Regions from separate parts of the Streptomyces sirii genome, predicted to be linked through region 2. Evidence: riboswitches for the same ligand, from Rfam matches in the RefSeq annotation. Region 2 holds a riboswitch; the other holds the start of a gene.

Region 1 (15,675 bases), 4.9 Mb from region 2:
GTGCTGACGCGTCCAGGTGGGCAGCAGGTTGAAGAACGCCTTGTCGCCGATCCGCTCGCGCAGCGCCTGCAGCGTCATCGCACCGCGGTCGTAGACCGCCCCGTCGAACATGGTGTCCCGCTGCGGGTCGCCGATCTTCACCTTCCAGAAGGGGGAGTCCGCGGGGGTGTCGTGGTAGGCCTTCCGGAAGGCGTCATGGGCGCTCTCGCGGCCCTTGTGCTCCTCCCAGAGCCACTGCGCGTAGCTGGCGAAGCCCTCGTTGAGCCAGATGTTGGGCCAGGTCTTCACCGACACCGAGTCGCCGAACCACTGGTGGGCCAGCTCGTGGACGATGGTCGACTCGTCGCGGACGGCCGAGTAGACGGGCTTGGACTGCACCTCCAGCGAGAAGCCGGCCTTCGGCATGTCGTCGACGATCGCGCCGGTCTCCTCGAAGGGGTACGGGCCGAAGACCTTCGACCAGTAGTCGGTGGCCTCGGCGGTGATGCCGTAGACGTCGACCTTGCCGGCGGGCAGGGTGGGGTCGGTGGCGACGTAGATGGGGATGCCGCCGGGGGTGGTGCCGGTGCGGACGTCGAACTTCCCGATGGTGGCGGTGGCCAGGTACGTCGCCATCGGCTTGGTCTCGCGCCAGTGGAAGTACGAGCGGTCCCCCTTGACCCGCGAGGAGACCAGACGGCCGTTGGAGACGCCGGTCAGCCCCTTGGGGGCGTCGATGCGGATGTCGTAGGTGGCCTTGTCGCTCGGGTGGTCGCTGGAGGGGAACCACGTCGAGGCCGCGTTGGGCTGGCAGGCGACGAAGACGCCGTCCTTGGTCTTCATCCAGCCGTAGTCGGAGCCGAACAGGATGGGGCCGCTGAGCGGCTTCGGTATCCCGCCGTAGGTCACCGTCACGGTGAACCGCTCGCCCTTGCGCAGGCGGGCGGCGGGGGTGACGGTGATCTCGTCCCCGGACCTGGTGAAGGCGGCCTTGCGCCCGTTCACCTTGATCGCGTCGACGGTGAGCTTGTGCAGGTCCAGATCGAAGGTGCGCAGGCTCTGGGTGGCCTTGGCCTTGAGGGTGGTGCGGCCCTCCAGCAGGCCGCTCCGGGGGTCGTAGCTGACGCCGAGGTCGTAATGCAGGGCGTCGTAGCCGCCGTTGCCCAACTGGGGGAAGTACGGGTCGCCGACACCGGGGGCACCGCCCGACGCGCCGGGCGCGGCGGCCGAGACACCGGGCGCGGCGGCGAGGGTGGCGGCCGAGGCGGCCGCGATGGCGAGGGCGAGCAGGCGGGGAGTGCGACGCACGGACTGGGAGAGTGCCATGAGCCGTCCTTTCGAACACGCGAATGGAATCAATCGCGCCAACTCTGCACTCTCCCGGCCGGTTTCGCCTGGGATTTTCCCAAGCCCTCAGGTGTTAATGATCACTTGACGTCTTACCGGCCGCCGCGGCCCCGGCCGGAGCGTTCTCCGGGTGGTGGCAGGCGACTTGATGCCCCGTCCGCAGCGCGACCAACGGCGGCTCGGTGGTGGTGCACACCTCGGTCGCCTTCCAGCAGCGGGTACGGAACCGGCAGCCGGAGGGCGGGTTGATCGGCGAGGGAACGTCGCCCTTGAGCAGGATCCGGTCGCGCTGGGTGCGCCGCTTGGGGTCGGGCACCGGCACGGCGGACAGCAGCGCCTTGGTGTACGGGTGCATCGGCGTCTCGTAGAGCCCCTTGCGGTCGGCCAACTCCACGATCTTGCCGAGGTACATCACCGCGATCCGGTCCGAGACGTGCCGGATGACCGAGAGGTCGTGGGCGATGATGACGTACGTCAGGCCCAGCTCCTCCTGGAGGTCGTCCATGAGGTTGACGACCTGCGCCTGGATCGACACGTCCAGCGCGGAGACCGGCTCGTCGGCGACGACCAGCTTGGGCTTGAGCGCGAGCGCGCGGGCGATGCCGATGCGCTGGCGCTGACCGCCGGAGAACTCGTGCGGATAGCGGTTGTAGTGCTCCGGGCTCAGGCCCACCAGCTCCAGCAGCCGCTGCACCTCCTTCTTCACCCCGCCCTCGGGCTCGACGCCCTGGAGGCGGAAGGGGGTGGAGACGATCCCGCCGATGGTGTGGCGGGGGTTCAGCGACCCGTACGGGTCCTGGAAGATCATCTGCACGTCGCGGCGCATCGGGCGCAGCCTGCCCGTCGACAGATGGGTGATGTCCGTGCCCTGGAACTCGATCGAGCCGCCGGTCGGCTCGTCGAGGCGGGTGATCAGCCGGCCCATCGTCGACTTGCCGCAGCCGGACTCGCCGACGACGCCGAGCGTCTCGCCCGGACGTACGTCGAAGTCGATGCCGTCGACCGCCTGCACCGCCCCGACCTGCCGCTTGAGCAGGCCCTTGGTGATCGGGAAGTGCCGCACCAGACCGCGGACCCTGAGCAGCGGCTCGGCCTCGGCGGAGCCCTCCGCGGTCCCGGCCGGGTTCTCGGTCCCCTTCTGGAGCGGGATCTTGTTGTTCTGGTCGTCAGTCGTCTCGGTCACAGCTTCGGCGCAATCTCTTCGGTCCAGATACGCTCCCGCTCCTCCGGCGCCATGTGGCAGGCGGAGAAGTGCCCGCCGCCGGCCTCGCGCAGTTCGGGGCGGACCGTACGGGTGAGGTTGTCCTTGGGCACATCCGCGTACGGGCAGCGGGGGTTGAAGGCACAGCCGGACGGGACGTTGATCAGGCTGGGCGGGGAGCCCTTGACCGGGATCAGCCGCTCGGTCTGGTCGCGGTCGATGCGCGGCATGGAGCCGAGCAGGCCCCAGGTGTAGGGGTGCTGCGGCTCGTAGAAGACCTTCTCGGCCGGGCCGCGCTCGACGCACCGCCCGCCGTACATCACCAGCAGGTCGTCGGCCAGTTCGGCGACCACTCCGAGGTCGTGGGTGATGATGATGACCGCCGAGCCGAACTCCTTCTGCAGATCGCGGATCAGGTCCAGGATCTGCGCCTGGACGGTGACGTCCAGGGCGGTGGTCGGCTCGTCCGCGATCAGCAGCTCGGGGTTGTTGACCAGCGCCATCGCGATCATGGCGCGCTGGCGCATACCGCCGGAGAACTGGTGCGGATGGTCGTCCACGCGCTTGTCGGGCTGCGGGATGCCCACCCGGTCGAGCATCTCGATCGCCCGCTTGCGCGCGGTCTTCTTGTCGACGTCGTTGTGGACCCGGTAGGCCTCCATGATCTGCTTGCCGACCGAGTAGAAGGGGTGCAGCGCGGACAGCGGATCCTGGAAGATCATCGCCATCTCGCGGCCGCGCAGCCGGCGCACCTCGTCGGGGTCGGCGGAGACCAGCTCCTTGCCGTCCAGCCAGATCTCGCCGGACATCCGCACCCGGCTGCGCTGCTGGCGCGAGGCGCGGTGCAGGCCCATCACGGCGAGCGAGGTCACCGACTTCCCGGAGCCGGACTCGCCGACGATGCCGAGCGTCTTGCCCTTCTCCAGGCTGAAGGTCAGCCCGTCGACGGACTTCACCAGGCCGTCGTCGGTGGGGAAGTGGACCTTGAGGTCCCGCACCTGGAGGAAGGCCGCCGGCGGCGGTCCCGGCTCGGTGGCGGCCGCGGCCGGCTCGGCCGCGGCGCTCTGGGGCTTCTCTACGGTCTTGTCCTCGGAGGAGTCGGTCACGAGAGCCTCACCCGCGGGTCGACGGCGGCGTACAGAACGTCCACCACCAAGTTGCATATGACGATGAAGAACGCGGCGAGCAGGGTGACGCCGAGGATGTTCGGCAGGTCGTTGGCGTTGATCGCCTCGACCGCGAAGGCGCCGACTCCCTTGAGCGAGAAGACCTGTTCGGTGATGAGCGCACCACCGAGGAGCAGGCCCAGGTCCATGCCGAAGACCGTGATGATCGGGGTGAGCGCGGCCCGCAGACCGTGCCGTACGACCACCTTGCGCTCGCGCAGGCCCTTGGCGCGGGCCGTACGGATGTAGTCCTCGCTCAGCGTCTCCAGCATGCCGGCCCGGGTGAGCCGGGCGTAGAGCGCGGAGTAGAGGAAGGCCAGGGTGACCCAGGGCAGGACCAGGGTCCGGGCCCACAGGAACGGGTCCTCCAGCAGCGGTACGTAGTCGCTGCGTTCGAAGATCGGCCACTGGTAGGTGAACAGGGCCAGCGCCAGGGCACCGGTGAAGAACATCGGGAGGGAGACGCCGGCCAGCGCGACGCCCATCGCCATCCGGTCGAAGAACGAGCCGGGGCGCAGCGCGGAGAGCACGCCGGTGGCGACACCCGAGACGACCCACAGCACGGCCGCGCCGGCGGCCAGCGAGAGCGTCACCGGGAGCCGGGACTGGATCTCCGGCCACACCTCGATGTGGGTCTTGAAGGAGTAGCCGAAGCACGGCACATGGCACTTGGCCGCTTCCGGACCGAACTTGTAGTCGACGCCGACGAAGATGCCCTTGAGGAAGTCCCAGTACTGCTCGTACACCGGCTTGTCCAGGCCGAGGTTCTTCTTGACCGCGGCGATGTCCGCGGGCGTGGGGGCCTTTCCGATGTACTGCTGGGCAAGCTGGTCGGTGCTCTGCCCGGCCAGCTTCGGCAGCAGGAAGAAGATGCCGAAAGTGACCGCGCTGACGATCAGCAGCAGGATCACTGCGCTGATCAACCTGCGGATGATGTACGAGAACACGGGGATGCGGCCTCGGCGCCGCGGGCCGGCCGGAACCGGCCCGCGGACACCAATGCCTTCACCTGCCTTCCAGGGCTGCTACTTCTTGACGCCGATGTTGAGGTAGTCGTACTGACCGCTGAAGGCCGAGGTGGACACCAGGTTGGTGGCCTTGGGCGAGCGGTACATCAGGACCTTGAAGTAGGTGAGCGGGACCATCGCCGCCTGCTCCATCGTCTTCTTGTCGATCTCGGCGTACGCCTTCTCGCGGGCCGCCTTGTCGGTGTTGGCGATGGCGGAGTCGAGCAGCTTGTTGATCTCCGGGTCGTCCAGCTGGGACAGGTTGGTGTTACCGGACTTGCTGATCGCCTTGCCGTTGAGGATCTGCTGCAGGTAGCCGTAGCCGGTCGGGAAGTCCGAGCCCCACTGCATCATGATCAGGCCGACGTTGTTCTTCTTGTTGAACTCCGGCACACCGGCGTAGTCCGAGAAGTACTTGCTGGTCGGGTACGACTGGATCTTGGCCGTGACGCCGATCTTCTTCAGCGACTCGATGACCGAGGTGGCCGCGTCGACCTCGTCCTGGCGGTCGTTGCGGGCCAGGATCGTGGTGCTGGTCTTGCCGGCGCCGCACTTGTCCCAGTGCTTCTTGGCCTCGGTCAGGTCCAGCTTGTCGTTGTTGTACTTCTGCGGGTACAGGTCGTACTTCTGGTAGCCGTCGATGTCGGTCGGCAGGACCGTGGAGGCCAGCTCACCGCGGATCGGGCCGCCGAGCGAGGTCTGCACGGCCTTCTTGTCGATGGCGTACTCGACGGCCTTGCGGCACTCCAGGTTGTCGAACGGCTTCACCTTGGTGTTGATCGCCGTGTAGATCAGGCGCTGGCCGAGCGCGTTGTCGGTGTTGGCCTTCTCCTTGGAGTCCGTCAGGAGCTGGGCCTGCGTCTGGCCGTCCACACCGCGGCCGGCCAGGTCGACGAGGGTGTTGCCGGACTGGAGGTCCTTGTCGATGGTCGACTGGGCGACCTTCAGCTTCAGGACGATCTTGTCGGGCAGCTGCTTGCGCAGCTTGTCGGTCGTCGCCGACCACTGCGGGTTGCGCACGAGGGTGAGCTGCTTGCCCTCCTCGTAGCTCTGGAACTTGTACGAGCCGGTGGACAGCACGGACTTGGTGTAGTCCGCGCCCTTGTCCTTGGCCTGCGGGACCGGAGCCGTCTGCGGGGCGCTGACCAGGTAGTCGAACTCGGCGAACGCCTTCTTGAGGTGGAAGACGATCGTGTGGTCGTCCGGGGTCTCGATGGACTTGAGCCCTTCCTTGCTCTTGTCCTTGTAGGGCCCCTTGTAGCCGCCCTCGTTGTCCTTGAGGAACTGCTGGAAGTAGTTCGGGCCCAGCGAGAGGGTGTCGCGCGCGAAGTTGGAGCGCTCGACCGCGTACTTGACGTCCTGCGCGGTGACCGCGGAGCCGTCCTCGTACTTCACGCCCTTGCGGATCTTGTACGTCCAGGTCTTGCCGCCGTCGCTGGGCTTGCCCATCTCCTCGGCGAGGTCCGGGACCAGCTCGTTGCCCTTCGTGCCGGGGCCCGGCTTGAAGGTGGTCAGCGGGCGCGCGTAGAGCCGGCTGAAGTTGTAGATGAAGGCGTAGTAGGTGTTGCCCGGGTCGAACGACTCGGGGGCGTCGCTCATCGCGTAGTTGATCGTGCCACCCTTCGCGTCCGAGGCGTTGACCACGCCCTTGGTGGCGGCGTTCGCCTCGGACGAGCCGTCCGAGGAGCCCTTGCCTCCGCTGCAGCCGGCCAGCAAAAGGCCCGCACTGGTGATGGCCGCTATCGCCGCGACCGGAACTGACCTTCGCATGATGGTCCGTGTCCCCTTCGTTCGTCGAGAAACTTCACACTCAAAAACTTCACTGGAGGTGGAGATTTGTGGGCGCCGGCGCCCGGCGGAGCCGTCAGCGGCTGCGCGGGTCCAGCGCGTCCCTCAGGCCGTCACCGAGCAGGTTGAACGCGAGCACGGTGACGAAGATCGCGAGGCCGGGGACGATCATGTACTGGGGGTCGACCTCGTAGTACTTGACGGCCTGGTTGAGCATGCCGCCCCAGGACGCCTGGGGCGGCTGGATGCCGACGCCCAGGAAGCTCAGGGCCGCCTCGAAGAGGATGTTGGAGGGGATCAGCAGCGTCGAGTAGACGATGATCGGACCCACCAGGTTGGGCAGCAACTCCCGGAAGAGGATGAAAGGCCCGCGCGCACCCATACCGCGGGCGGCGTCCACGAATTCGCGCTCGCGCAGCGACAGCGTCTGCGCGCGCACGATCCGCCCCATATACGGCCAGTTGAAAAAGCCGATCACGAAGATCAGCACCGAGATGTGCAGCGGCAGGCCCTCCAGGCCGAAGGCGCCGCCCTGCAGCGAGGCGGAGATCGCGATGGCGAACAGCAGCAGCGGGAAGGCCAGGAAGACGTCCATCATCCGGCTGATGAAGGCGTCCACCCGTCCGCGGTAGAAGCCGGCGACCACACCCAGCACGGTGCCGATGGCGACCGACAGCAGCGTCGCGCCGAACGCCACGATCAGCGACACCCAGGAGCCCTCCAGGATCCGGGCGAGCAGATCGCGGCCGAACTTCGGGTCCACGCCGAGCGGGTGGTCCCCGCTCATCCCGCCGAACTCCCCCTTGGGAAGCGTGGTGTTGGGGTCGATCAGCGACTGGTTGGGGGAGTTGGGGTCCAGGCCGAGCAGGGCCTGGAGGGGGCGGGAGAGCGCGGCGACGACGACGAGCAGGATGACAACGATGGCACCCGCCACCGCGACCTTGTCCCGCCGGAAACGCAGCCATGCGATCTGGCCGAGCGAGCGCCCTTCGATGCGCTTGCCCTCCACGCCTTTCAGCACCGCTTCCGGCTGCGCCTCGGCAGCCGCCCCGGTGGTCTCGATCGGTGCGGTCACGGTGACCTTGACCCCTCTCGGCCGACGGTTCGGCCGGCCCCTGCCCGCCGCAAGAGCGGCCTGATTCACATCACTGGTGCACTTCGGTGCAAGTACTGCGGGTATCGCGGAAGTTCAGACAGTGGAACTCGGAGATTCACTCGACGCCGTACGGGATGACACTCGATGACGCTCGCACAAAGGGCCGAGGCCCTCGGTGTTTTCCGGAAGCTTCATCCGCTTCACGATCAGTCACCAGCCCTGACCGGGAAAGGATGCGCAACTGTGATGTGCTCCACGACATTCCGTTATACGGACTCACGTTCGGGCTGAGCGGAGTGAATATCCACGAAAGTGGGCCCCAACCGTGGGGAATACGGGGCGAATTCACCCCGGAAGAGACGCCTCGGCGACACGCTCCGTCACCGGAGGGTGTCGCCGAGGGAGTGCGTTCCGGCCAGCCGGCGGGCGGGTCAGTAGGGGCGCGGGTAGCCGTAGCCGTACGAGGGCGCGGGGGCCGGCTGGCCCGGCGGCTGGGCGTAGCCGTCGCGGTCGAAGAAGGGCCGCGCACTGGCCCGCATCCACATCGCGACCGGGTCGTAGTCGTCGTTCATCGCGACCGTGGAGACCGGCAAACCGTCCGGAACCGCGCCGATCGACTGCTGGATCATCAACCGGGCCGAATCCACCGCTTGTTGGCCGGTGTCGTACAGATCCAGCCCGACCGCCAGATACGGGGCACCGAGCGCGGGCTGCACCCAGGCCCGACGCAACGACCGCACGGCGGGGGTACGGTGGGCGTTCTGGGCCAGCAGGGCGTAGAACTGCGGGATGTCGATGACCGGCTCGGAGATCCGCAGCGGTCCGGCCGGCAGCCGGTCGAGGCCACCGGCGATGCGGCGCAGGTCCAGCCAGGGGATGCCGACACCGCCACCGGGGGCGTGCGGGTTCAACCACAGGCCCCAGCGGTCCGGGAAGAGCGCGCCGGCGATCTCCAGGCCGCCGACGACCTCGTGGTCGCGGTTCCAGCCGGAGGCGGCGAGTTCGGGTGCCGAGGTCACGCACGGCGCGTAGCCGAGGCCGTCGACCTCCATGTTCCCGTACTGCGCGTCGGGGGAGCCGGCCCGGCCGTGCCACAGCAGCATCCAGACCTGGCCCGCGGCGAGCGCCTGCAGCAGCGCCTCATAGGCGTCGTAACGGCCGGGCGAGACCTGCTGGAGCAGCTGCTCCAGCGCTCCGGCCGCCGGCGGCCCCTGATGCGCACCCGCGCTCACGTGGTCCGTCCCTTCATCTCGGCAGGGCACGTGTGGGTGCGCCCGCGCGTCATCCAACCAGCTTACGAGTGGTCGCGAGAGTAGAAGGGCCGCACGCGCTCCAGCATCCAGTCGGCGACCGGGTCGCCGTGGGCGAGATCGAGCATCACCAGCTGCACCGGCCAGGGCACCGGGACCGTGCCGAGCGCACGTCCCAGGGCCGACAGGGCCATCTCGCGGGCGGTGCCGTCGTGCAGCGCGGCGGGGTCCACCGCGATCTGAACACCGACGAACAGTGTGGGCGTGTCGCCCTCGACACTAGCCAGGGCACGCCGGGCAGTCAGGACAATTCCGGCACCGGAGAACTCCAGTCCGGCGGCGGCCAGGAAGTCCACCGGCTCCTCCTGCCAGTCCGGCTCGAAGAGCCGCACCCGCCCGCCGCTCGGCAGCCCCTCGGCCTCATGGCGCCCCATCCGGCACAGCTGGGCCACGGCGGGCGGCGGCAGCGGCACACCGACCACGCCGTCCGGATTGACCGCGATCCCGATCCGCGGCGGCAGCCCGCGGGCGAACTCCCCGGCCGGCGCGACGGTGAAGGACATATGCGAGCCGACCACCCGCAGGAACTCCTGCTCGGAGCTGTAGACCGGGACATGGGGCAGCCCGCCGATCTCGACGGTGGGCAGGTCCAGGCCGCGGGTGCCCAGGCCCGCGCTGTCCGGGCCGCCACCGTTGGGCAGCGGCACCCACACCCGGCTGCGGCCCAGGACCTCGACGATCCGGCCGCCGGCGCCCGGATGCCCGACCGACGCGGCGAGCACCTCTTCGAGCTCGTTCGCCGGCCACGCCAGCTGCGGTATCCCCTGCTCCGGAAGACTCATCTGTTCCCACCCGTTCCGACCACGCACATCGACCAACGACACTAGGGTCTGTTCGATGGGCCAGGGCCGGGCCCATCGAACAGACCCTAGACGAGAAAAACCGGAGACGGTTCATACGGGGGCGGGGTACGGCACACCCGGAAGCGGCAGTCCGCTCAGTGGAAACCGACCGTCTTCAGTGCGCTCGCCGCCCGCCGGTCCAGCAGCACCACCGAGCTGAACCCCTTCGGCGGCCCGGCCGCCTCCGCCGCGCCGACCAGCCGGCCCACCGCCCTGCGGTGCCGCGCGAAGGCGTACCCCGACACCCCGCGCCCGCGCGCCTCCTGGCCGGACCGCGCCACCTCCGGCGGCACGTCGAGCAGCACCAGATGCAGCCCGCGTCCGCCGCGCACCGCCGACCGGGCGACCCAGCGCCGCACCCACGCCAGCGTCCCGCAGTCGTGCACCACCACGCTGTCGCCCGACCGCAGCGCCCGGCCCAGCGCCAGATAGTGCGCGGCCCGCACCAGCGGGCGGTACAGGCCGTACGGCAGCCGGCGCAGCCTGCCGCGCTCCCAGCGCTCTCGGACGTCCTGCGAATCGATGCGGTGCACCACGGGGCCGCGGCCGCCCGGCGGCGGCAGCACCCGATGCATCAGGGTGCTCTTGCCGCTGCCCGGCAGCCCGGAGACCACCACCAGGTCACCGGCGGCGAACCGCAGCTCGGCGGTGCCGCGGGCCCGCCTCCGGCCGCGCAGGTCCCGCACCCGCGCACCGCGCCCCGGCCGGACGACGGACCGCGCCGCGCGCCGGGCCGGCGACGCGGCGGATGCCGCCACCGGCGCGCCCGGGGGCACGACCCCTGAAGTGGCCGCGAATGCCGCTTCCCTCTGCACCGTGATCGCCCTCCCCGTCCAGTTCCGGTCCGAGTCCGTCCCTTACCCGCAGAGTGTCAAGAAAAGGTAATGCCCATCAAGGCGATTGTCCGATCTGTCGGCGTGGCGGGCCCGGTCCTGGACGGGGCGGCGACCAGGGCTCCTCGATCCGGCGATCCCGTGTAATGATGTGGCCGCCACGTGCACGGCTCAGCTCATCCGTGCACCGCCAACTCCATACCGGCCGCTTGAATCCGCGCGGGAGAGTCCCCGGCCGCCACGGCGGGGCGCCGAAGGAGCAAGTCCTCCCTTGAATCTCTCAGGCCCCTATACCGCGCGGGCGAGGCAGATCTGAAAAGCGAGCCACTGCCCGGTTGCCGGGGCGGCTCCACCCAAGGTGCAAACCGGGTCCGTTCGCGGGATCCCGGTGAACCTCTCAGGTTCCGATGACAGATGGGGAGAACGTCTTGTCACCCATGCCTGGGAGCCCAGAACCATGACAGATGCCCCCCGCCGCACCGCGCTGGACGCCACCCATCGCGCGCTCGGCGCGACCATGACCGACTTCGCCGGCTGGGACATGCCGCTGCGCTACGGCAGCGAGCGCGACGAACACGTCGCCGTCCGCACCCGCGCCGGTCTCTTCGACCTCTCCCACATGGGCGAGATCACCGTCACCGGCCCGCAGGCCGCCGACCTCCTCGACTACGCGCTGGTCGGCAACATCGGCGGCGTCAAGCCCGGCCGCGCCCGCTACACCATGATCTGCGAGGACGGCGGCGGCATCCTGGACGACCTGATCGTCTACCGGCTCGAAGACCAGGGGTCCCAGAAGTTCCTCGTCGTCGCCAACGCCTCCAACGCCCAGGTGGTGCTGGACGCGCTGACCGCGCGGGCGGGCGGCTTCGACGCCGCGATCCGCGACGACCGGGACGCCTACGCGCTGCTCGCCGTGCAGGGACCGGAGTCCCCGGGGATCCTCAAGTCGCTGACCGACGCCGATCTGGACGGTCTGAAGTACTACGCCGGTCTGCCCGGCACGGTCGCCGGCGTCGACGCGCTGATCGCCCGTACGGGATACACCGGCGAGGACGGCTTCGAGCTGTTCGTGCGGCCGGCGGACGCGGTGGCCCTGTGGGAGGCGCTGGCCGCGGCCGGCAAGGACGCCGGCCTGGTGCCCTGCGGTCTGTCCTGCCGGGACACGCTGCGCCTGGAGGCGGGCATGCCGCTGTACGGGCACGAGCTGACCACCGCCACCACGCCGTTCGACGCGGGCCTGGGCCGGGTCGTGAAGTTCGAGAAGACCACCAACGACGGCGACTTCGTGGGCCGCGCCGCGCTGGCGGCGGCCGCCGAGCGCGCCGAGACCGACCCGCCGCGCAAGCTGGTCGGCCTGATCGCCGAGGGCCGCCGGGTGCCGCGCGCCGGATACCCCGTCGTCGCGGCCGACGGCACGGTCATCGGCGAGGTCACCTCTGGGGCCCCCTCCCCCACCCTCGGCAAGCCGATCGCCATCGCCTACGTCGACGCGGCCTACGCCACCCCGGGCACCGAGGGTGTCCGCGTGGACATCCGTGGAAGCCATGAGCCGTACGAGGTCACCGCGCTGCCGTTCTACAAGCGGCAGAAGTAACGGTTCGCCGGCGGCAGCCCCGGAAGTGGGGCGCGCCCGCGTGTCTCACTGTGCAAGACGCCCCCCGGACTTCGCCGTCCGGTAGGCGCCCCCATTCACGATCACACCCTCGCGTACAGGAGAATCGAGCCATGGACAACCCCCAGCAGCTGCGTTACAGCAAGGAGCACGAGTGGCTGACGGACGCCGTGGAGGGCGTCTCGACGGTCGGTATCACCGAGCACGCGGCCAACGCGCTCGGCGATGTGGTCTTCGTGGAGCTTCCCGCGGTCGGCTCGACGGTCACGGCGGGCGAGTCCTGCGGTGAGCTGGAGTCGACCAAGTCCGTCAGCGATCTCTACTCGCCCGTGGACGGCGAGATCGTCGAGATCAACGAGGATGTCGTCGGCGACCCCTCGCTGGTGAACTCCGCCCCGTTCGAGGGCGGTTGGCTGTTCAAGGTGAAGGTCGGCGGTGAGCCCGAGGACCTGCTCTCGGCCGACGAGTACACCGCCTTCGCCGCCGGCTGATCCCGGACCCCTCTCCCCAGGAAGACTCATGTCGCTTCTCAACAGCTCCCTGCACGAGCTCGACCCCGACGTCGCCGCCGCCGTCGACGCCGAGCTGCACCGCCAGCAGTCCACCCTCGAAATGATCGCCTCGGAGAACTTCGCCCCCGTCGCCGTCATGGAGGCCCAGGGCTCCGTCCTCACCAACAAGTACGCCGAGGGCTACCCCGGCCGCCGCTACTACGGCGGCTGCGAACACGTCGACGTCGTCGAGCAGATCGCCATCGACCGCATCAAGGCGCTCTTCGGCGCCGAGGCCGCCAACGTCCAGCCGCACTCCGGCGCACAGGCCAACGCCGCCGCCATGTTCGCCCTGATCAAGCCGGGCGACACCATCCTGGGCCTCAACCTCGCCCACGGCGGTCACCTGACCCACGGCATGAAGATCAACTTCAGCGGCAAGCTCTACAACGTGGTGCCCTACCACGTCGACGAGAAGACCAACCTCGTCGACATGGAAGAGGTCGAGCGCCTCGCCAAGGAGCACCGCCCCAAGCTGATCGTCGCCGGCTGGTCGGCCTACCCCCGCCAGCTCGACTTCGCCGCCTTCCGCCGGATCGCCGACGAGGTCGGCGCCTACCTCATGGTCGACATGGCGCACTTCGCCGGCCTGGTCGCCGCCGGACTGCACCCCAACCCGGTCCCGCACGCCCACGTCGTGACCACCACCACCCACAAGACCCTCGGCGGCCCCCGCGGCGGCGTCATCCTGTCCACCCAGGAACTCGCCAAGAAGATCAACTCCGCGGTCTTCCCCGGCCAGCAGGGCGGCCCGCTGGAGCACGTCATCGCGGCCAAGGCGGTCTCCTTCAAGGTCGCCGCCTCCGAGGACTTCAAGGAGCGCCAGCAGCGCACCCTCGAAGGCGCCAAGATCCTCGCCGAGCGCCTCGTCCAGGACGACGTCGCCCAGCACGGCGTCTCCGTCCTGTCCGGCGGCACCGACGTCCACCTCGTCCTGGTCGACCTGCGTGACTCCGAGCTCGACGGGCAGCAGGCCGAGGACCGCCTCCACGAGGTCGGCATCACCGTCAACCGCAACGCGATCCCGAACGACCCCCGCCCGCCGATGGTCACCTCCGGCCTGCGCATCGGCACCCCGGCCCTGGCCACCCGCGGCTTTACGGCGGAGGACTTCCGCGAGGTCGCCGACATCATCGCCGAGGCCCTCAAGCCCGCCTACGACGCCGAAGCCCTCAAGGCCCGGGTCACGGCGCTCGCCGACAAGTACCCGCTGTACCCGTCGCTGTGACGCGTCTCATGCGGTGATCCTCCGCCCGCCGGTCACCGGCGGGGCGGAGGCCGAACGGGCCGTGAGCCCGGGGCCGTTGGTCCCGGGCTCACCGTCTGAGTACCGGTTCTCCTCCCCCCTTTCGCGAAATCACGAGGAAAATCCGGTGATTGGCGAGAAATAAGGTGGCCCCCGGCAAATGGCAGGGCCCCTCGACCGTGAAGGGGGCACTTCTCGACGGCAGGACGGACGACACATCCCATGGACATGAGCGCGGGCGAGCGCAAGGGGCTCAGTCTCTTCGCCCTCATCATGATCGGCATAGGCTCGATCTTCGGCTCCGGCTGGCTCTTCGGCGCCGGTGCCGCCGCCCAGGTGGCGGGCCCCGCGGCACTGGTCGCATGGGTGATCGGCGCCGTCTTCATCGGCATGATCGCGATGTCCTACGCGGAGGTCGGCTCGGCCTACCCGATCCCCGGCGGGATGGCCCGCTACGGCCATCTCTCCCACGGGCCGGCGCTCGGCTTCCTCACCGGCTGGGCCGTGTGGATCGCGGTCGCCTCGCTCATCCCGATCGAGTCGATCGCCGCCACCCAGTACATGACGTCCTGGGGCTTCGAGTGGGCGAAGGGGCTGGTCGACCCGGACACCCACCAGCTCACCCTCTCCGGCATCTGCACGGCGCTGGCCCTGACCGTCGCCCTCTGGCTGACCTGCTTCTGGTCGGTCCAGCTGCTGGCCCGCGCCAACACCGTGCTCACCCTGGTCAAGTTCGCCATCCCGGTGCTCGCCGTCCTGGCCCTGATCGGCTCGGGCTTCCACACCTCGAACTTCACCTCGCAGGGCGGGTTCGCCCCGTACGGCTGGCCGGCCGTGCTCACCGCCGTCACCACCTGCGGCGTGATCTTCGCCTTCAACGGCTTCCAGGCCGTGGTCAACCTCGGCGGGGCCGCCAAGAACCCGGGCCGGGCCATCCCGATCGCCCTGGTCGGCGCGCTCACGCTGGGCCTGGTGATCTATCTGGCGCTGCAGACCGCCTACCTCGGCTCCGTACCGCCCGAGCAGCTTCAGCGGGCCGGCGGCTGGCAGGGCGTGAACCTCAACTCGCCGTTCGCCGACCTCGCCAAGCTGCTGATGCTGCACTGGGTGGTCACGCTGCTGCAGTTCGGCGCCTTCATCTCGCCGGCCGGCTCCAACATCGCCAATGTCGCCTCGGCCGCGTACATGGTCACCAATCTCGCCGAGACCGGCTTCTTCCCCAGGAAGCTGGCGGCCGTGCACCCGCGCTACGGCACCGCGCGCCCCGCGATGTGGCTCAACCTCGGCTTCTCCGTCCTGCTGCTGCTCACCGTCGGCCGCAGCTGGCAGGCGCTGGCCGGAGTGGTCTCGGCGGCCATGGTCATCTCGTATCTCATCGGCCCGATCGCGGTGGGCGTGCTGCGGCGGACCCAGCCGGACCTGCCGCGCCCCTTCCGGCTCCCCGCCGCCGGGTTCCTGTGCCCGCTCACCTTCACCTTCGCCGCCTGCGCCCTGTACTGGTCGAAGTGGCCGAACACCGGCAAGGTCGCCGTGCTGACGCTGGTGTCCGTGCCGATCGCGGTGCTGGTGCTGCGGCGCAAGGGCGACGTCGAGAGGGGCCGCGAAGCGTCGACCAAGGGTGGTGGCGGGCGAGGGACCGGCCTGGTCCGGCAGTTCGCCCCGGCCTGGTGGATGATCGTCTTCCTGGTCTGGACGGC
Region 2 (15,675 bases):
GCGCGTTCCTGCACCGTGCCGTGGTGCACGACAACGTCTATCTCGGTCAGCACACCAATCTGCGCGGGTGTGTGATCGGCAAGAACACCGACGTGATGCGGGCCGCCCGGATCGAGGACGGCGCGGTGATCGGCGACGAATGCCTCATCGGTGAGGAGTCGATCGTCCAGGGCAATGTGCGGGTCTATCCGTTCAAGACCATCGAGGCCGGCGCGTTCGTCAACACCTCGGTGATCTGGGAATCCCGAGGCCAGGCGCATCTGTTCGGCGCCCGCGGCGTGTCCGGCATCCTCAACGTCGAGATCACCCCGGAACTCGCCGTACGGCTCGCGGGGGCGTACGCCACCACGCTCAAGAAGGGCTCCACGGTCACCACCGCACGTGACCACTCCCGTGGTGCTCGGGCGCTCAAACGCGCGGTGATCTCCGCGTTGCAGGCCAGCGCCATCGACGTACGCGACCTGGAGAACGTCCCGCTGCCGGTCGCCCGTCAGCAGACCGCCCGCGGCAGCGCCGGCGGCATCATGGTCCGTACGACACCCGGTGTACCGGACTCCGTCGACATCATGTTCTTCGACGAGCGGGGCGCCGACCTCTCGCAGGGCGGGCAGCGCAAGCTCGACCGCGTCTACGCCCGTCAGGAGTACCGGCGTGCCTTCCCCGGCGAGATCGGTGACCTGATCTTCCCGGCGAGCGTCTTCGACTCGTACACCGGGTCGCTGCTGCGGGCCGTGGACACCACCGGGATCGCCGAGTCGGGACTGAAGGTCGTCGTGGACGCCTCCAACGGCAGCGCGGGCCTGGTCCTGCCCAGCCTCCTGGGGCGGCTCGGAGTCGACTCCCTGACCATCAACCCCGGGCTCAACGAGTCCCGGCCCACCGAGACCGCCGAGGCCCGGCGCTCCGGGCTCGTCCGGCTCGGGGAGATCGTGGCCTCGGCACGGGCCGCCTTCGGCGTGCGCTTCGACCCCGTGGGCGAACGGCTCTCGCTCGTGGACGAACGCGGCCGGATCATCGAGGACGACCGTGCGCTGCTGGTCATGTTGGACCTGGTCGCCGCCGAACGGCGCACCGGACGGGTGGCGCTGCCGGTGACCACCACCCGGATCGCCGAGCAGGTGGCGGCGTACCACGGCACACAGGTCGAGTGGACGACCACCTCACCGGACGATCTGACCCGGGTGGGGCGGGCGGACGGCACGGTCTTCGGCGGGGACGGCCTGGGCGGCTTCATCATCCCGGAGTTCAGTTCCGTCTTCGACGGTGCGGCCGCGTTCGTCCGGCTGATCGGTCTGGTGGCCCGCACCCAGCTCACGCTCAGCCAGATCGACGCGCGGATCCCGCGGGCGCATGTGCTGCGCCGCGATCTGGCGACCCCGTGGGCGGTCAAGGGCCTGGTCATGCGGCATGTCGTCGAGGCGGCCGGCGACCGGGAGGTGGACACTACGGACGGCGTACGTGTCGTGGAGGCCGACGGGCGCTGGATCCTGGTGCTGCCGGACCCGGCCGAGGCGGTCACCCACCTGTGGGCGGAAGGTCCGGACGACGACTCCGCCCAGCAACTGCTGGAGGAGTGGTCGGCCGTGGTCGACAGCGCGGGCCGCTGATCCGGACCCCACCGGCGGGCCGTCGATCGGCGCGCCGGTGGGGCCATTGGGAGACTGCGCGGCCGACGTGGGACGATGTGCGGCATGTCGCAGCAGCGCCCCGATCGGAGCACCCCGAAACCGCCGGCCGCGCGCCCCGATGCGTCCATGTCGCTGCTGACCAACGTGATGGATCACAGCCTCGACGACGGGTACGCCGAGGCGGCCGCGCGCAAGTCCGAGGCCGGCGTGCGCGGGCTGCCGCGCACCCTGCGGGCGAAGTTGGGCCTGGCGGCCGGTCTGGTGCTGGCCGCGCTCGTGGTGACCGTCGGGGCGGCGCAGGCGCGGATATCCGCACCGACGCTGGCCAAGGAGCGCGAAGAGCTGATCAACCGCATCCAGAAGGGGACCGGCGAGGCGGACAAGCTGCAGCAGCGGGTCGACGCGCTGCGGGGCGACGTCAGCAGGATGCAGCGTGAGGCCCTGAAGCAGCGCGGCGGCGGCAAGGCCGAACTGCTGGCCCTGTTGGCGGGCTCGACACGGGTCACCGGGCCCGGCGTGAAACTCGTCGTGGACGATGCCAAGGGCGCGGAGTCCGGTGGCGGCGGGCCGCGCGAGAGCAGTGGTTTCTCCGACACCGGGCGGGTACGCGACAGGGACATGCAGCGCGTCGTCAACGGCCTGTGGGAGTCCGGTGCGGAGGCCATCTCCGTCAATGGGCAGCGGCTTACGTCACTCTCGGCGATCAGAGCCGCGGGAGACGCCATACTGGTCGACAACAAGCCGCTGGTGCCGCCCTATACGGTGCTGGCGGTGGGGGACGGGCAGCGGCTGAGCACCGCGTTCCAGGACAGCGCCGATGGTCAGTACCTGCATGTGCTGCAGGAGAACTACGGCGTGCGCACCAGGATTTCCGCGGAGAGTGAGGTCACGCTGCCGCCCGCGCCCAGTTTGATCGTACGCACCGCAAAGCCGCAGGCCGGTGCCGCCAGGTCGGGCGGCACCGACACAGGGAAGGGCACATCGTGATCGCCGTACTGGGCCTCATCGTGGGAGTCGTGGTCGGACTCGTCGTCCGACCCGTGGTGCCGACGGTGGTCGAGCCCTACTTGCCGATCGCTGTCGTCGCGGCGCTGGACGCCGTGTTCGGCGGTCTGCGCGCGATGCTGGACGGCATCTTCGACGACAAGGTCTTCGTGGTCTCCTTCCTGTCGAACGTCGTCGTCGCCGCACTGATCGTCTTTCTCGGCGACAAGTTGGGCGTCGGTGCCCAACTCTCCACCGGCGTCGTGGTGGTGCTGGGCATCCGGATCTTCTCCAACGCCGCGGCGATCCGCCGGCACGTCTTCAGGGCGTGAGGCGGATGGCAACGGACGAGTCCCCGGAGCAGGGGAAGCAGCCGGAGCGACCGGAGCCCGAGCAGGAGCGCGGTCCGGCGGGGCGGCGGCCGATGCCGCCCGAGAGCCGAAGCACCCCTGAGCGGAGGGCTTCCGGGGACGAGGACGAAACCCGGGAAACGGACAGTACTGGACAGAAGTCGAGTAAAGCGGCAGACTCCTCGACTCCTGACGCGGTGAGCGGTGGCGGAGAGGGAGAGCGTCCGAAGACCGGCCGGGAGCGGCTCGTGGCGAGCGTGTGGCCGCCGCGGTTGACCCGGGCCCAACTGATCGTTGCGCTGCTCCTGTTCATTCTCGGCCTGGGTCTGGCGATTCAGGTACGTTCCACAAGTGACAGCAGTGCGCTGCGGGGCGCGCGCCAGGAGGACTTGGTGCGCATTCTGGACGAGCTGGACAATCGCTCCCAGCGGTTGACGGACGAACAGCGGCGCCTGGAAGGGCAGAAGACCGAGCTGGAGAACAGTTCGGACCAGGCCGAGGAGGCCCGTAAGCAGACCGTGGAGAAGGAACAGCAGCTGGGTGTGCTGGCCGGGACCGTCGCGGCGCAGGGGCCCGGCATCAACCTGACCATCGACGACCCGACGCACTCCGTCGAGGCGGACAAGCTGCTGGACACCATCCAGGAGCTGCGGGCGGCCGGGGCCGAGGCCATCCAGGTCAATTCGGTACGGGTCGTCGCGGACACCTACCTCTCGGACATCCGGGGTGGGGTGGAGATCGACGGCAAGCGCGTCACGCAGCCGTACCGCTTCAAGGTCATTGGTAAGCCGGAGGACCTGGAGCCGGCACTGAACATCCCCGGCGGAGTGGTTCAGACGCTGGAAAAGGAGCAGGCCAAGGTGTCTGTGACCCGTCGGGAGAAGATCATTGTGGATGCCTTGCGAGAGGCGAAGCGGCCTGACTACGCTCGGTCGTCATCGCAGTGAGGTGTGCAGGTATGTCGAGTGCCCGTCGAGGGCATGAGGTAGCGGGGGGTCGACGCACCGTGCGTGTGGTGTGTGGTGGAAACTGTCTGGAGGCCACGGACGTTCACAGGATGTCCGGATGGGCCGGTGTGTGCATCGAGGGTTCGTCCTGCCCCACGGGCGGGTCTGTTTCGTTCAAGGGGAATCGCCCGTGAAGTTGTTTGGAAAGCTGTTCGGCAAGAGCGCGCGCCAGGAGGGCGGCAGCGGATCCGCGCGGCATCGTGCTCCGCGCCAGCCCGAGAATGGTGAGGCGGCGGAGCGTCCGCTCTTCCGCGACGAGGTCGGCGGTCCGTCCGGGGGGCACGGCGCGGGTTCTGTTGACCCCTCCGGGGCCGGCCGCATAGGTTCCGAGGAATCATCGGCCTCACGCACGGGTGGAGGGTCGGCCATGCCGGTATGTACGAGGTGTGGACACCGGAACGCCGAGGCGAGCCGGTTCTGTTCCAACTGCGGTGCGCCGCTGCGCCCGGGAGCCCAGGCCGAGCGGGCGTCCGAGACGACGTCGACGATCTCCATTTCGGGGCTGGAGGCCTACGACTCGGAGACGACGGGCCAGAATCTGGTGCCGTCGCTGTCCCCCGAGGCCCAGGCCGCGGTCGAAGCCCTTCCGCTGGGTTCGGCGCTGTTGATCGTCCGCCGGGGTCCGAATTCGGGCAGCCGCTTCCTTCTGGACAGCGAGCTGACGACGGCGGGCCGGCATCCGCAGGGCGACATCTTCCTCGACGACGTGACGGTCTCGCGCCGGCATGTGGAGTTCCGCCGCGGTGCGGACGGCGTCTTCACGGTCGCTGACGTCGGCAGCCTGAACGGCACGTACGTCAATCGTGAGCCGATCGACTCGGTCGCGCTCGCCAACGGCGACGAGGTCCAGATCGGCAAGTACCGCATGGTCTTCTACGCGAGCCAGCGGGGCGCCGGGATCTGACCGGTCAGGGAAGGCATATGCGCGATACACCGAAGGGCGGTGCCGGTTCCATCGGCACCGCCTCCTCGGGCGCCAAGCCGGTGAGCATCGGCACGGTGCTCAATGCGCTGCGCGAGGAGTTTCCCGAGGTCACCATCTCCAAGATCCGCTTCTTGGAGGCCGAGGGGCTCGTCGAGCCGAAGCGCACGCCTTCCGGATACCGGAAATTCACGCCGGCCGACGTCGAGCGGCTGGCGAGCGTCCTGCGGATGCAGCGGGACCACTATCTGCCCCTGAAGGTCATCCGGGAGCATCTGGACGCCCTGGAGCGCGGTGAGCAGGTGCAGCTGCCGGCTCCGGCCGCGTCCCAGCGGGACCTGATCGAGGACGTGTCCTGCCAGGGCGAGGACCGTCCGACGGCTGCCCGGATCGGCCGGGCGGAGCTGCTGGCCGCCGCGGCGGTGGACGAGGCGGCGCTCGCCGACTGGGAGTCGTACGGACTCATCGTCCCCCATGCGGACGGTGGATACGACATCGAAGCCGTCACCGTGGCCAAACTCGTCGCGGACCTGGGGCGCTTCGGTCTTGAACCGCGGCATCTGCGTGCCGTGAAGGCGGCCGCCGAGCGCGAGGCCGGCCTGGTCGAACAGGTCGTTGCACCCCTTCGGCGGCACCGCAACCCACAGACCAGGGCCCATGCGGAGGCCACGGTCAGAGAGCTGGCGACGCTCTCCGTACGGCTCCATGCGGCGCTGGTGCAGAGCGCTCTTCGCGTCCGGTTGCCATGAGCAAAAGAGTGCTCGACTACCCAAACCTGCCGGGCACGTCCTAGGGTTGCTGTGTGAACGAGCTCGACGTCGTGGGTGTCCGGGTGGAAATGCCTTCCAGCCAACCGATCGTGCTCCTGCGGGAGGTGGGAGGCGACCGATACTTGCCCATTTGGATCGGGCCAGGGGAGGCCACCGCCATCGCCTTCGCCCAGCAGGGCATGGTCCCTGCCAGGCCGCTGACGCACGACCTTTTCAAGGACGTGCTCGAAGCGGTGGGCCAGGAGCTGACGCAGGTACGCATCACGGACCTGCGCGAGGGGGTTTTCTATGCCGAACTGGTCTTCGCCAGTGGGGTCGAGGTCAGTGCCCGCCCGTCCGACGCCATAGCGCTGGCGCTGCGTACCGGAACGCCGATCTTCGGCACGGACGGTGTGCTGGACGACGCGGGGATCGCCATCCCGGACGAGCAGGAGGACGAGGTGGAGAAGTTCCGCGAGTTCCTCGACCAGATCTCGCCCGAGGACTTCGGCACCAACAGCCAGTGACGCCGGCCGGGTGAAGGGGCTGATTCCGGCCAAACTATTTAGCCATTCCCCGCCCGAGGTCACGAGAAACCACTCGTAGGGTGATTATCACTCGGCGTGGCGAGCGCGGCGATCGTTGACGCACCCCGAGTGACTGCATACCGTCGATATGGCAGGTCCCGTCCGGGACGTGGAGGACGGAGGGCGGCGTGGCAATCACCGGCGACGGTATGGCGGCGGAAGGGGCGTTGCCGCTCCACTCGGGCGCGGCCGCGAACCATGCCCCGGCACCGGCCGCGGCGGTGTCGGGGGACTGCGAGGCGCAGAACATCGGCTATCGCGGCCCGACCGCATGCGCGGCAGCGGGCATCACCTACCGGCAGCTCGACTACTGGGCGCGTACGGGCCTGGTGGAGCCGAGTATCCGGCCCGCGTACGGCTCCGGCACCCAGCGGCTCTACAGCTTCCGGGACGTCGTCGTCCTGAAGATCGTCAAGCGGCTGCTGGACACCGGGGTGTCGCTGCAGAACATCCGCACCGCCGTGCAGCATCTGCGTGCGCGCGGGCTGGCGGACCTGACGCGGATGACGCTGATGAGCGATGGCGCGACGGTCTACGAGTGCACCTCGCCCGACCAGGTCGTCGATCTGCTCCAGGGCGGCCAGGGCGTCTTCGGCATCGCGGTGGGCGTGGTGTGGCGGGACGTGGAGGGTGCGCTGTCACAGCTCCACGGGGAGCGCGTGGACACCGGCGAGACGCTGATGGGGAAGAACCCGCACGACGAGCTGGCGCGGCGGCGCCACAGGGCCGGCTGAGCCCGGTCCAGCGGTCCCGGCCCGGCGTCGGGTCGAATGTCAGTGCCATGCGGCAGCATCGGACGTGTGAGACCCGCGCCGACGATTCTGCATCTGGACATGGATGCGTTCTACGCGGCCGCCGAGCAGGCGGCCAAGCCCAGCCTGCGCGGCAAGCCCGTGGTGGTCGGCGGGATCGGGCCGCGGGGCGTGGTCGCCACGGCGTCGTACGAAGCCCGGATCTTCGGGGTCCGCTCCGCGATGCCCACGGCCCAGGCGCGCCGGCTGTGCCCCAATGCCGCCTATCTCAGCCCTCGCTTCGCCCTGTACCGCCAAGTGAGTGACACGGTGATGGGGCTGCTGCACGAGCTGTCGCCGCTCGTCGAGCCGCTGAGCCTGGACGAGGCCTTCGTGGACCTGGAAGCGGGCGGGGTGCCGGCCGAGACCGCCGCTGTACGCGCCGTGGGGGAGCGACTGCGGCGCGACATCCGGGCCGCGACGGGTCTGACCGGCTCGGTGGGGCTCGCGGGCGCCAAGATGCTGGCGAAGATCGCGTCCGAGGCGGCGAAGCCGGACGGCCTGGTGGTGATCGAGCCCGGCACGGAGCGGGAGCTGCTGGGCCCCATGACGGTGCGGACGCTGCCCGGGGTGGGTCCGGCGACGGCCGAGACACTGCGCCGGGCCGGGATCCACACCGTCGCGGAGACCGCGGAGGCCGGCGAGGCCGAGCTGGTCCGGCTCCTGGGCAAGGCGCACGGCGCGGGGCTGTACGCGATGGCGCTGGGCCGGGACGACCGCCCCGTGGTGGCCGAGCGGGACGCCAAGTCGATTTCGGTCGAGGACACCTTCGAGGTCGATCTGACCGACCGGACGCGGGTGCGGAACGAGATGGTGCGGCTGGCCGACCGCTGCGTCCAGCGGCTGCGGGCGGCCGGACGCTCCGGGCGGACGGTGGTGATCAAGGTGCGGAACTACGACTTCTCGACGCTGACCCGCTCGGAGACGCTCCGCGGGCCCACCGACGACCCCTCGGTCGTACGGGAGGCCGCCGTGCGGCTGCTGGAGACGGTGGACACCACCGGCGGGGTGCGGCTGCTGGGCGTGGGGGTCAGCGGGCTGGCGGACTTCACCCAGGAGGATCTGTTCGCCCAGCTGGCGACGGAGCGGGAGGCCGGGGAGCTGGCGAAGGCGGCCGCGGAGTCGGCGGGGGAGGAGGCCGGCGCAGGGGAGCCGGAGGAGGAGCGGCCGCGGCGCTGGCATCCGGGGCTGGACGTGGTGCACGAGGAGTTCGGCGCCGGTTGGGTGCAGGGAAGCGGCGTGGGGAGGGTGACCGTACGCTTCGAGACGCCGTGGTCCGCACCGGGGAGGGTGCGGACCTTCGCCGTCGAGGACCCGGCGCTGCGGCCGGGTGAGCCGTTGCCGCTGGTGGGCGGCGGGCCGGAAGGAGGTCAGTCCTCCGAGCCGGCGATCTTGCCGAAGTCCTTGTCGGGGCCGTCGGAGCCGTCCTCCTTGCCGGAGGAAGCCGGACCGGGTTCCGGTGAGGAGATGTCCAACCGGTAGTGGTGGTAGAGCTGGAGCTCCTGCTCAGGGGAGAGGTGGCGGCCCACGCCGAAGTCCGGGGCGTCCTTGATCAGCTTGCGGTCGTAGGGGATGTGCAGGCCCTCGCCGACCATTTTGCTGGGTTCAAGGGGAACGAACGCGTCCCGGCTGAAGAGTCCGGTGCGCACGGCCGCCCACTCCGGTTCCCCCGTCGCGTCGTCGAGGTATACCTCGTCGATCGTGCCTATTTTCGCGCCGTTCCGGTCGAACGCTTTGCGGCCGATCAGGCTCCGGGGATCGATATCGGTTTGCACAACCCCTCCAATTGGTCGCAACTGCCCTATGACAACTACCAAACGGCACATTTCATGCCCTGGCCACTCGAAGGATCCTTCGAGTGGTGCGCTGGTAGGCTGGCCAATGGCCGCAGAACCCATGCGGGAGAGTCCTTTGTCGTTCGCGACCAGGGCGCCGAAGGAGCAAATCCTCCCCGGAATCTCTCAGGCACACGTACCGCATGGGCGAGGTCACTCTGGAAAGCAGGGCGGGCCGCGGACGAGTACAGCGCCGTAACCCCTCCTCACCGACGGTGAAAGCCGGGCCGCCTCGCGCGGGCCGGTGAAGCTCTCAGGTTGAGATGACAGAGGGGGAGGCCGTCCGGGCACCCGCGCCGTGGTGCCCCTCGTAGGTCGTATTGACCAGGAGGCCCCCGCAGATGACCACCAATCGCATCTCCCTGACCGAGCTTGAACAGGGCATTCCGTTCGAGCGTCGGCACATCGGCCCCGACCACGAGGCGCAGGCGAAGATGCTCGCGCACGTCGGCTTCGGGTCGTTGGACGAGCTGACGGCCACCGCCGTACCCGATGTGATCAAGAGCGCGGAGGCGCTGGGCCTGCCGCAGGGCCGCACCGAGGCCGAGGTCCTCCAGGAGCTGCGCGGCCTGGCGGAGCGCAACCAGGTGCTGGCCTCCATGATCGGCCTGGGCTACTACGGCACGTTCACCCCGCCGGTGATCCTGCGCAACGTCATGGAGAACCCGGCCTGGTACACGGCGTACACGCCCTACCAGCCGGAGATCTCGCAGGGCCGCCTGGAGGCGTTGCTGAACTTCCAGACCATGGTCGCGGAGCTGACCGGACTGCCCACCTCCGGTGCCTCCCTGCTGGACGAGGGCACCGCCGCCGCCGAGGCGATGGCGCTCTCCCGCCGCGTCGGCAAGGTCAAGCAGGGCGTCTTCCTGGTCGATGCCGACTGCCTGCCGCAGACCGTCGCCGTGATCCAGACCCGCGCCGAGCCCACCGGCGTCGAGGTCGTCGTCGCGGACCTGTCCGACGGCATCCCCGCAGAGATCGCCGAGCGGGGCGTCTTCGGCGTACTGCTGCAGTACCCCGGTGCCTCCGGCGCGGTGCGCGACCCCCGTGCCGTCATCGAGCAGGCCCACGGGCTCGGCGCGATCGTCACCGTGGCCGCCGATCTGCTCGCCCTGACGCTGCTGACCTCGCCCGGCGAGCTCGGCGCGGACATCGCGGTCGGCACCACCCAGCGCTTCGGCGTCCCGATGGGCTTCGGCGGACCGCACGCCGGCTTCATGGCCGTACGTGACCAGTTCGCCCGCAGCCTGCCCGGCCGCCTGGTGGGCGTCTCCGTCGACGCCGACGGCAACAAGGCCTACCGCCTCGCGCTGCAGACCCGCGAGCAGCACATCCGCCGTGAGAAGGCCACCAGCAACATCTGCACCGCGCAGGTGCTGCTCGCCGTCATGGCCGGGATGTACGCCGTCTACCACGGCCCCGAGGGCCTGCGCACCATCGCCCAGCGCACCCACCGCTACGCTGCCGTCCTCGCCGAGGGCCTGCGGGCGGGCGGTGTGGAGATCGTGCACGGTGCGTACTTCGACACCCTGACCGCGCGGGTGCCCGGCCGGGCCGCCGAGGTCGTCGCCGCCGCCCGCGAGGCCGGCGTCAACCTCCGCCAGGTCGACGCCGACCTGGTCGGCATCGCCTGCGACGAGACCACCGGACGCGCGCAGCTGGCCGGCGTCTGGGGCGCCTTCGGCGTGCAGGGCGACGTCGAGCAGCTGGACGCGGCGGCCGCCGAATCGCTGCCGCAGGAGCTGCTGCGCACGGACGACTACCTCGCCCACCCGGTCTTCCACCAGCACCGTTCCGAGACCGCGATGCTGCGCTACCTGCGCACCCTCGCCGACAAGGACTACGCGCTGGACCGCGGCATGATCCCGCTCGGCTCCTGCACGATGAAGCTGAACGCCACCACCGAGATGGAGCCGGTCACCTGGCCCGCGTTCGGTCAGCTGCACCCGTTCGCACCGGCCGAGCAGGCCGAGGGCTATCTGACGCTGATACAGGAGCTGGAGGAGCGGCTGGCGACGGTCACCGGCTACGACAAGGTCTCCATCCAGCCGAACGCCGGCTCGCAGGGCGAGCTGGCCGGCCTGCTGGCCGTCCGCGCCTACCACCGCGCCAACGGGGACGCGCAGCGCACGGTCTGCCTGATCCCGTCCTCGGCGCACGGCACCAACGCCGCCAGCGCCGTCATGGCGGGCATGAAGGTCGTCGTCGTCAAGACCGGCGAGGACGGCGAGGTCGACACCGACGATCTGCACGCCAAGATCGACAAGCACCGTGACGAGCTCGCGGTCCTGATGGTGACCTACCCCTCCACGCATGGCGTCTTCGAGGAGCACATCACCCAGATCTGCGCCACGGTGCACGACGCCGGCGGTCAGGTCTACGTCGACGGCGCCAACCTCAACGCGCTGGTCGGGCTCGCCGAGCCCGGCAAGTTCGGCGGCGACGTCTCGCACCTCAACCTGCACAAGACTTTCTGCATCCCGCACGGTGGCGGCGGCCCCGGTGTCGGCCCGGTCGCCGTGCGCGCCCACCTGGCGCCGTACCTGCCCAACCACCCGCTGCAGCCCACCGCGGGCCCCGAGACGGGCGTCGGGCCGATCTCCGCGGCTCCCTGGGGCTCGGCCGGCATCCTGCCGATCTCCTGGGCGTACGTCCGCCTCATGGGCGGCGAGGGCCTCAAGCGCGCCACCCAGGTGGCGGTCCTCAGCGCGAACTACATCGCCAAGCGCCTGGAGCCGCACTACCCGGTGCTCTACACCGGCCCCGGCGGCCTGGTGGCGCACGAGTGCATCATCGACGTCCGGCCGCTGACCAAGGCGACCGGCGTGAGCATCGACGACGTCGCCAAGCGGCTGATCGACTACGGCTTCCACGCACCGACGATGTCCTTCCCGGTGGCCGGCACGCTGATGATCGAGCCGACCGAGAGCGAGGACCTCGACGAGCTGGACCGCTTCTGCGACGCGATGATCGCCATCCGCGCCGAGATCGAGAAGGTCGGCTCGGGGGAGTGGGACAAGGACGACAACCCGCTGCGCAACGCCCCGCACACCGCGGCCGCGCTCGGCGGCGACTGGAACCACGCCTACAGCCGCGAGGAGGCCGTCTTCCCGGCGGGCGTCACGGCGGCGGAGAAGTACTGGCCGCCGGTGCGCCGTGTCGACGGTGCCTTCGGCGACCGCAACCTCGTCTGCTCCTGCCCCCCGCTGGACGAGTACGACAACTGATCGACACGGCCCGTCAGGGCAACATCAAGGGCCCTCGGCAGATCTGCCGGGGGCCCTGTTGTACGTGCCGGGTGTCCGCGGATCAGGCCGCTGCGGTGACCCGGGTGCGGTGCGGGGCGATGACCTGCCCGTCCGGCAGCAGCTCACCGGTGTCCTCGAAGAGCAGGACGCCGTTGCAGAGCAGGCTCCAGCCCTGCTCGGGGTGGTGCGCCACAAGGTGTGCGGCCTCCCGGTCGGTGGAGTCTGCTGACGGGCAAGGCGGTTGGTGCTGACACATGGAAGTTGTCTTTCGCTGCGGTGTGGTGAACGTCGTGCGGCTCGATGTGGTGGTCATGGCCGCTCCCCCGTTTCTCTCGGTCGGTTCCAGTGTTGCCCTACGGACGGGATTCCGCAGGGATTTCGCAGCAGCGGTACTCACTCGGTATCGACGCGTCACCCATGCGGGCGGTTGCTTCCAATTGCACTCCTCTCCAAGGGCGTTGGCAGTGGTATCGATGGACTAGCCCGCGCGGGTGAGTACGACAGCGCCCCGCGGCCGGGAAGGGCCGCGGGGCACGCTCTCGTCGGCCCGCGTGCATCGGGGCGCGGGGGCACGGCCGGTGCGCCGGATCAGGCGGGTTCGCGCAGCAGTGGGGCGGGCGTCAGGCGCCGGGTGAGCCGGGGCAGCAGATCGGCGACGTGGTGCGGACGGTGGGCGGCGATCCCCGGCGGGGCGGGTGCCAGCGGAACCAGCAGATCACCCGCTGCGGGCAGGCCCTCGGCGCCGTCGGCGGTGACGTCGTGGTGCAGCCACAGCGTCAGCATGTACAGCTCGGGGACGGACAGCAGCCGCGGCTGGTAGGGCGCGTTCAGCGACTCCGCCTGCACCAGCGCCCGCTCGGTCGAGGCGACATAGGGGCCGCCGCAGAAGCGTGCGAACATCCAGCCGTCCGCGGTGAGTATCGCCTCGGCCGTCGCCACGGCCCGCTCCCCGCCGCGGACCAGGAAGCTCCAGCCGGCCAGACGGGTCAGTGGTGTGCCGCCGGTCTTGCTGACGTCGTCCCATACGTGGAGCGGCAGCGGGTGGTCGGGGCAGAGCGGGCCCTGATGGGCGCGCAGCCCGGGGACGGGGGCCTCGCGGACGGCCGTGGGCGAGCCGAGGGCGGTGAGAACGCTGCGCAACGCGGACGCGGGGGCGGGGGGAACGTGCAGCGGCATGGTGGGTCGCCTCTCACTTCAGAGACACGGTGGAGCGTGGCGGGTGCAAACGGCGCTGTCTGCGTGCGGGGACAGAGCATGGCCGGCCCCGGGGACTGCGGCCGGGCGTGGGGTAGGGCGTGCCCGGTGGGTCGGCGCGGGATCGATCCGCGTAGACCCACCGGGCACGCCCTGGCCGCTGCGCCCCAGCACCGGCGAAATCACCACGACGCTGGGCGTCAACTCTCTGCCTCGTGAGCGGGAGTTTATACGACGTATGTTCTGAAAGTGTTTCGGCTACCTGCCTTGCGGATTTACGGCAAGGCAGAATCCAGACCCTCGCACGAGGCGTTTTTCACCGCTTTGTACGGTGCCTTTGCGATGTCACCTCGTAATTGCGCTCCGGTGCGGTAGGCCGGATCTCGTCGGTGAATTTCACGAGTGAAATGCGAACGGCGATGGCCACCTGGATATGCCCGGGGAAGATGCCGGACGCCGCACCACTTCGAGCCTATCGGTACCGGCACGCCCCTGAGGCGTTATCGATCAGATTGCCGGGGCATCATCGACCGTAGCGCGAGCCCCGGCGTGTCGGGGACGGCCCCAAGCGGCCCGTGGCGGCGGGCCGTTCAGTCAAGGAGGGACCCTTCGATGGGGGAGAAGGTCGCCGCGGGCGGGATCGACCTGGCGGACCGGGAGCGTTATCGAAGAAAGCTTCACGAGTGCCTTGAGAGCTTGCAGAGGCTGCTGGCGGAGAAGCGGTTCGATCGGCCCAGGAATCTCATGGGCCTGGAGATCGAGCTCAATCTGGCCGGCCCGGACGGCCTGCCCCGCATGATGAACTCCCAGGTTCTCGAGCGCATCGCCAGCCGCGATTTCCAGACCGAACTCGCGCAGTGCAACCTGGAAGTCAACATCCTGCCGCACCGCTTGTCTGGCCATGTCCTGGACCAGCTCGCCGAGGAACTCCGTACGGGCCTGGCCTACGCGGAAAGGAAAGCCCGCGAGGTCGCCGCCAGGATCGTGATGATCGGCATTCTGCCGACCCTGCACGCCGACGACCTCACGGCGGCCAGCCTCTCCGAGAACGACCGCTATGTGCTGCTCAACGAGCAGATGAGGGCGGCCCGTGGCGAGGACTTCGTACTCGACATCCAGGGCGTCGAGCACCTGGTCGCCCGCTCGCCCTCGATCGCGCCGGAGGCCGCCTGCACATCCGTCCAGTTGCACCTCCAGGTGACGCCCGGCCGCTTCGCCGCCGTCTGGAACGCGGCCCAGGCCATCGCCGCCGTTCAGGTGGCGGTCGGCGCCAACTCGCCGTTCCTCTTCGGCCGTGAACTGTGGCGCGAGTCGCGGCCGCCGGTCTTCCAGCAGGCCACCGACACCCGCGTGCCCGAGCTGACGGCCCAGGGCGTACGCCCCCGTACGTGGTTCGGTGAGCGCTGGATCAGCTCCGCATACGACCTCTTCGAGGAGAACCTGCGCTTCTTCCCGCCGCTGCTGCCCCTGTGCGGCCCGCAGGAGCCGCTGCGCGTCCTCGACGAGGGCGGGGTGCCGGACCTCGCCGAACTGGTGCTGCACAACGGCACGGTCTACCGCTGGAACCGGCCCGTCTACGCGGTCGCCGACGGTGTCGCCCACCTCAGGGTCGAGAACCGGGTGCTGCCGGCCGGCCCCACCGTCGCCGACGTGATCGCCAACACCGCCTTCTACTACGGCGTGGTGCGGGCGCTGGCCGAGGAACCGCGCCCCATATGGTCGCGCCTTCCGTTCGCCACCGCGGCCCGGAACTTCGACACCGCCTGCCGGCACGGCATCGACGCCACCCTGCTCTGGCCGCGTCCCGGGCGGGCCGGCACGCTCGCCGAGATCCCGGCCGTACGGCTCGTACGCCAGGAGCTGCTGCCGCTGGCGGCCCGCGGGCTGGACGCCTGGGGGGTGGAACCGGCCGACCGCGACCGCTATCTGGCCATCATCGAGGAGCGCTGCCGGCGCCGGGTGAACGGCGCGTCCTGGCAGGCCGCGGCTTTCCACCACGCCCGGCGGCAGGGCCTGGACCGGGACGCCGCGCTCGCCGCGATGACCCGGCGCTACAGCGAGCTGATGCACGCCGGCCGGCCGGTGCACACCTGGCCGGTGGCCTGGGCGCTCGGCGAGCGGTCGACGGTACCGGGACCGCGGCAGGCGGCGACCGGGGGCGCGTAGCGCGCGGCGGGCCCGCCCACGGGTGGCGGGCCCGCTCAGCGCCGTCCCGTGCCGCCCGCCGCCATGATCGCCTTGAGGATCACCCGGTGGATCTGGGACGGGTCGCTGACGCGGTGCGCCGAGCCGCCGGTGGGCGCCACGATGCGGTCCAGGGCGGACTCGTCGGCTTCCGGGCCGATCGCGAGGGCGATCAGCGGTACCGGACGGTCCGGGG

What was found. A riboswitch is a leader RNA that binds a small molecule or an ion and turns the genes downstream of it on or off. The one in region 2 is predicted to bind glycine.
Region 1: it holds a riboswitch for glycine, as region 2 does, so the genes downstream of both, gcvT (glycine cleavage system aminomethyltransferase GcvT) here and gcvP (aminomethyl-transferring glycine dehydrogenase) in region 2, are expected to answer to the same signal.

Annotation. Positions count from the first base shown of each region.
Region 1 covers NZ_CP147982.1:6,285,413-6,301,087, reverse strand. Annotated here, with positions in the region: gene WAB15_RS28510 (M1 family metallopeptidase) at 1-1,305, opposite strand, end outside; gene WAB15_RS28505 (ABC transporter ATP-binding protein) at 1,400-2,509, opposite strand; gene WAB15_RS28500 (ABC transporter ATP-binding protein) at 2,506-3,633, opposite strand; gene WAB15_RS28495 (ABC transporter permease) at 3,630-4,640, opposite strand; gene WAB15_RS28490 (ABC transporter substrate-binding protein) at 4,719-6,470, opposite strand; gene WAB15_RS28485 (ABC transporter permease) at 6,565-7,563, opposite strand; gene WAB15_RS28480 (enhanced serine sensitivity protein SseB C-terminal domain-containing protein) at 8,016-8,816, opposite strand; gene WAB15_RS28475 (enhanced serine sensitivity protein SseB) at 8,879-9,676, opposite strand; gene WAB15_RS28470 (AAA family ATPase) at 9,832-10,557, opposite strand; glycine riboswitch at 10,780-10,875, shown strand; gene gcvT (glycine cleavage system aminomethyltransferase GcvT) at 11,027-12,163, shown strand; gene gcvH (glycine cleavage system protein GcvH) at 12,295-12,672, shown strand; gene glyA (serine hydroxymethyltransferase) at 12,701-13,960, shown strand; gene WAB15_RS28450 (APC family permease) at 14,201-15,675, shown strand, end outside.
Region 2 covers NZ_CP147982.1:1,394,536-1,410,210, reverse strand. Annotated here, with positions in the region: gene WAB15_RS06605 (sugar phosphate nucleotidyltransferase) at 1-1,607, shown strand, start outside; gene WAB15_RS06600 (DUF881 domain-containing protein) at 1,692-2,615, shown strand; gene WAB15_RS06595 (small basic family protein) at 2,612-2,944, shown strand; gene WAB15_RS06590 (DUF881 domain-containing protein) at 2,950-3,909, shown strand; gene WAB15_RS06585 (FHA domain-containing protein) at 4,028-4,873, shown strand; gene WAB15_RS06580 (MerR family transcriptional regulator) at 4,891-5,640, shown strand; gene WAB15_RS06575 (bifunctional nuclease family protein) at 5,694-6,167, shown strand; gene WAB15_RS06570 (MerR family transcriptional regulator) at 6,356-6,961, shown strand; gene WAB15_RS06565 (DNA polymerase IV) at 7,028-8,500, shown strand; gene WAB15_RS06560 (PRC-barrel domain-containing protein) at 8,389-8,793, opposite strand; glycine riboswitch at 8,908-9,005, shown strand; gene gcvP (aminomethyl-transferring glycine dehydrogenase) at 9,195-12,080, shown strand; gene WAB15_RS06550 (DUF5999 family protein) at 12,163-12,357, opposite strand; gene WAB15_RS06545 (hypothetical protein) at 12,690-13,277, opposite strand; gene WAB15_RS06540 (glutamate-cysteine ligase family protein) at 13,908-15,461, shown strand; gene WAB15_RS06535 (substrate-binding and VWA domain-containing protein) at 15,497-15,675, opposite strand, start outside.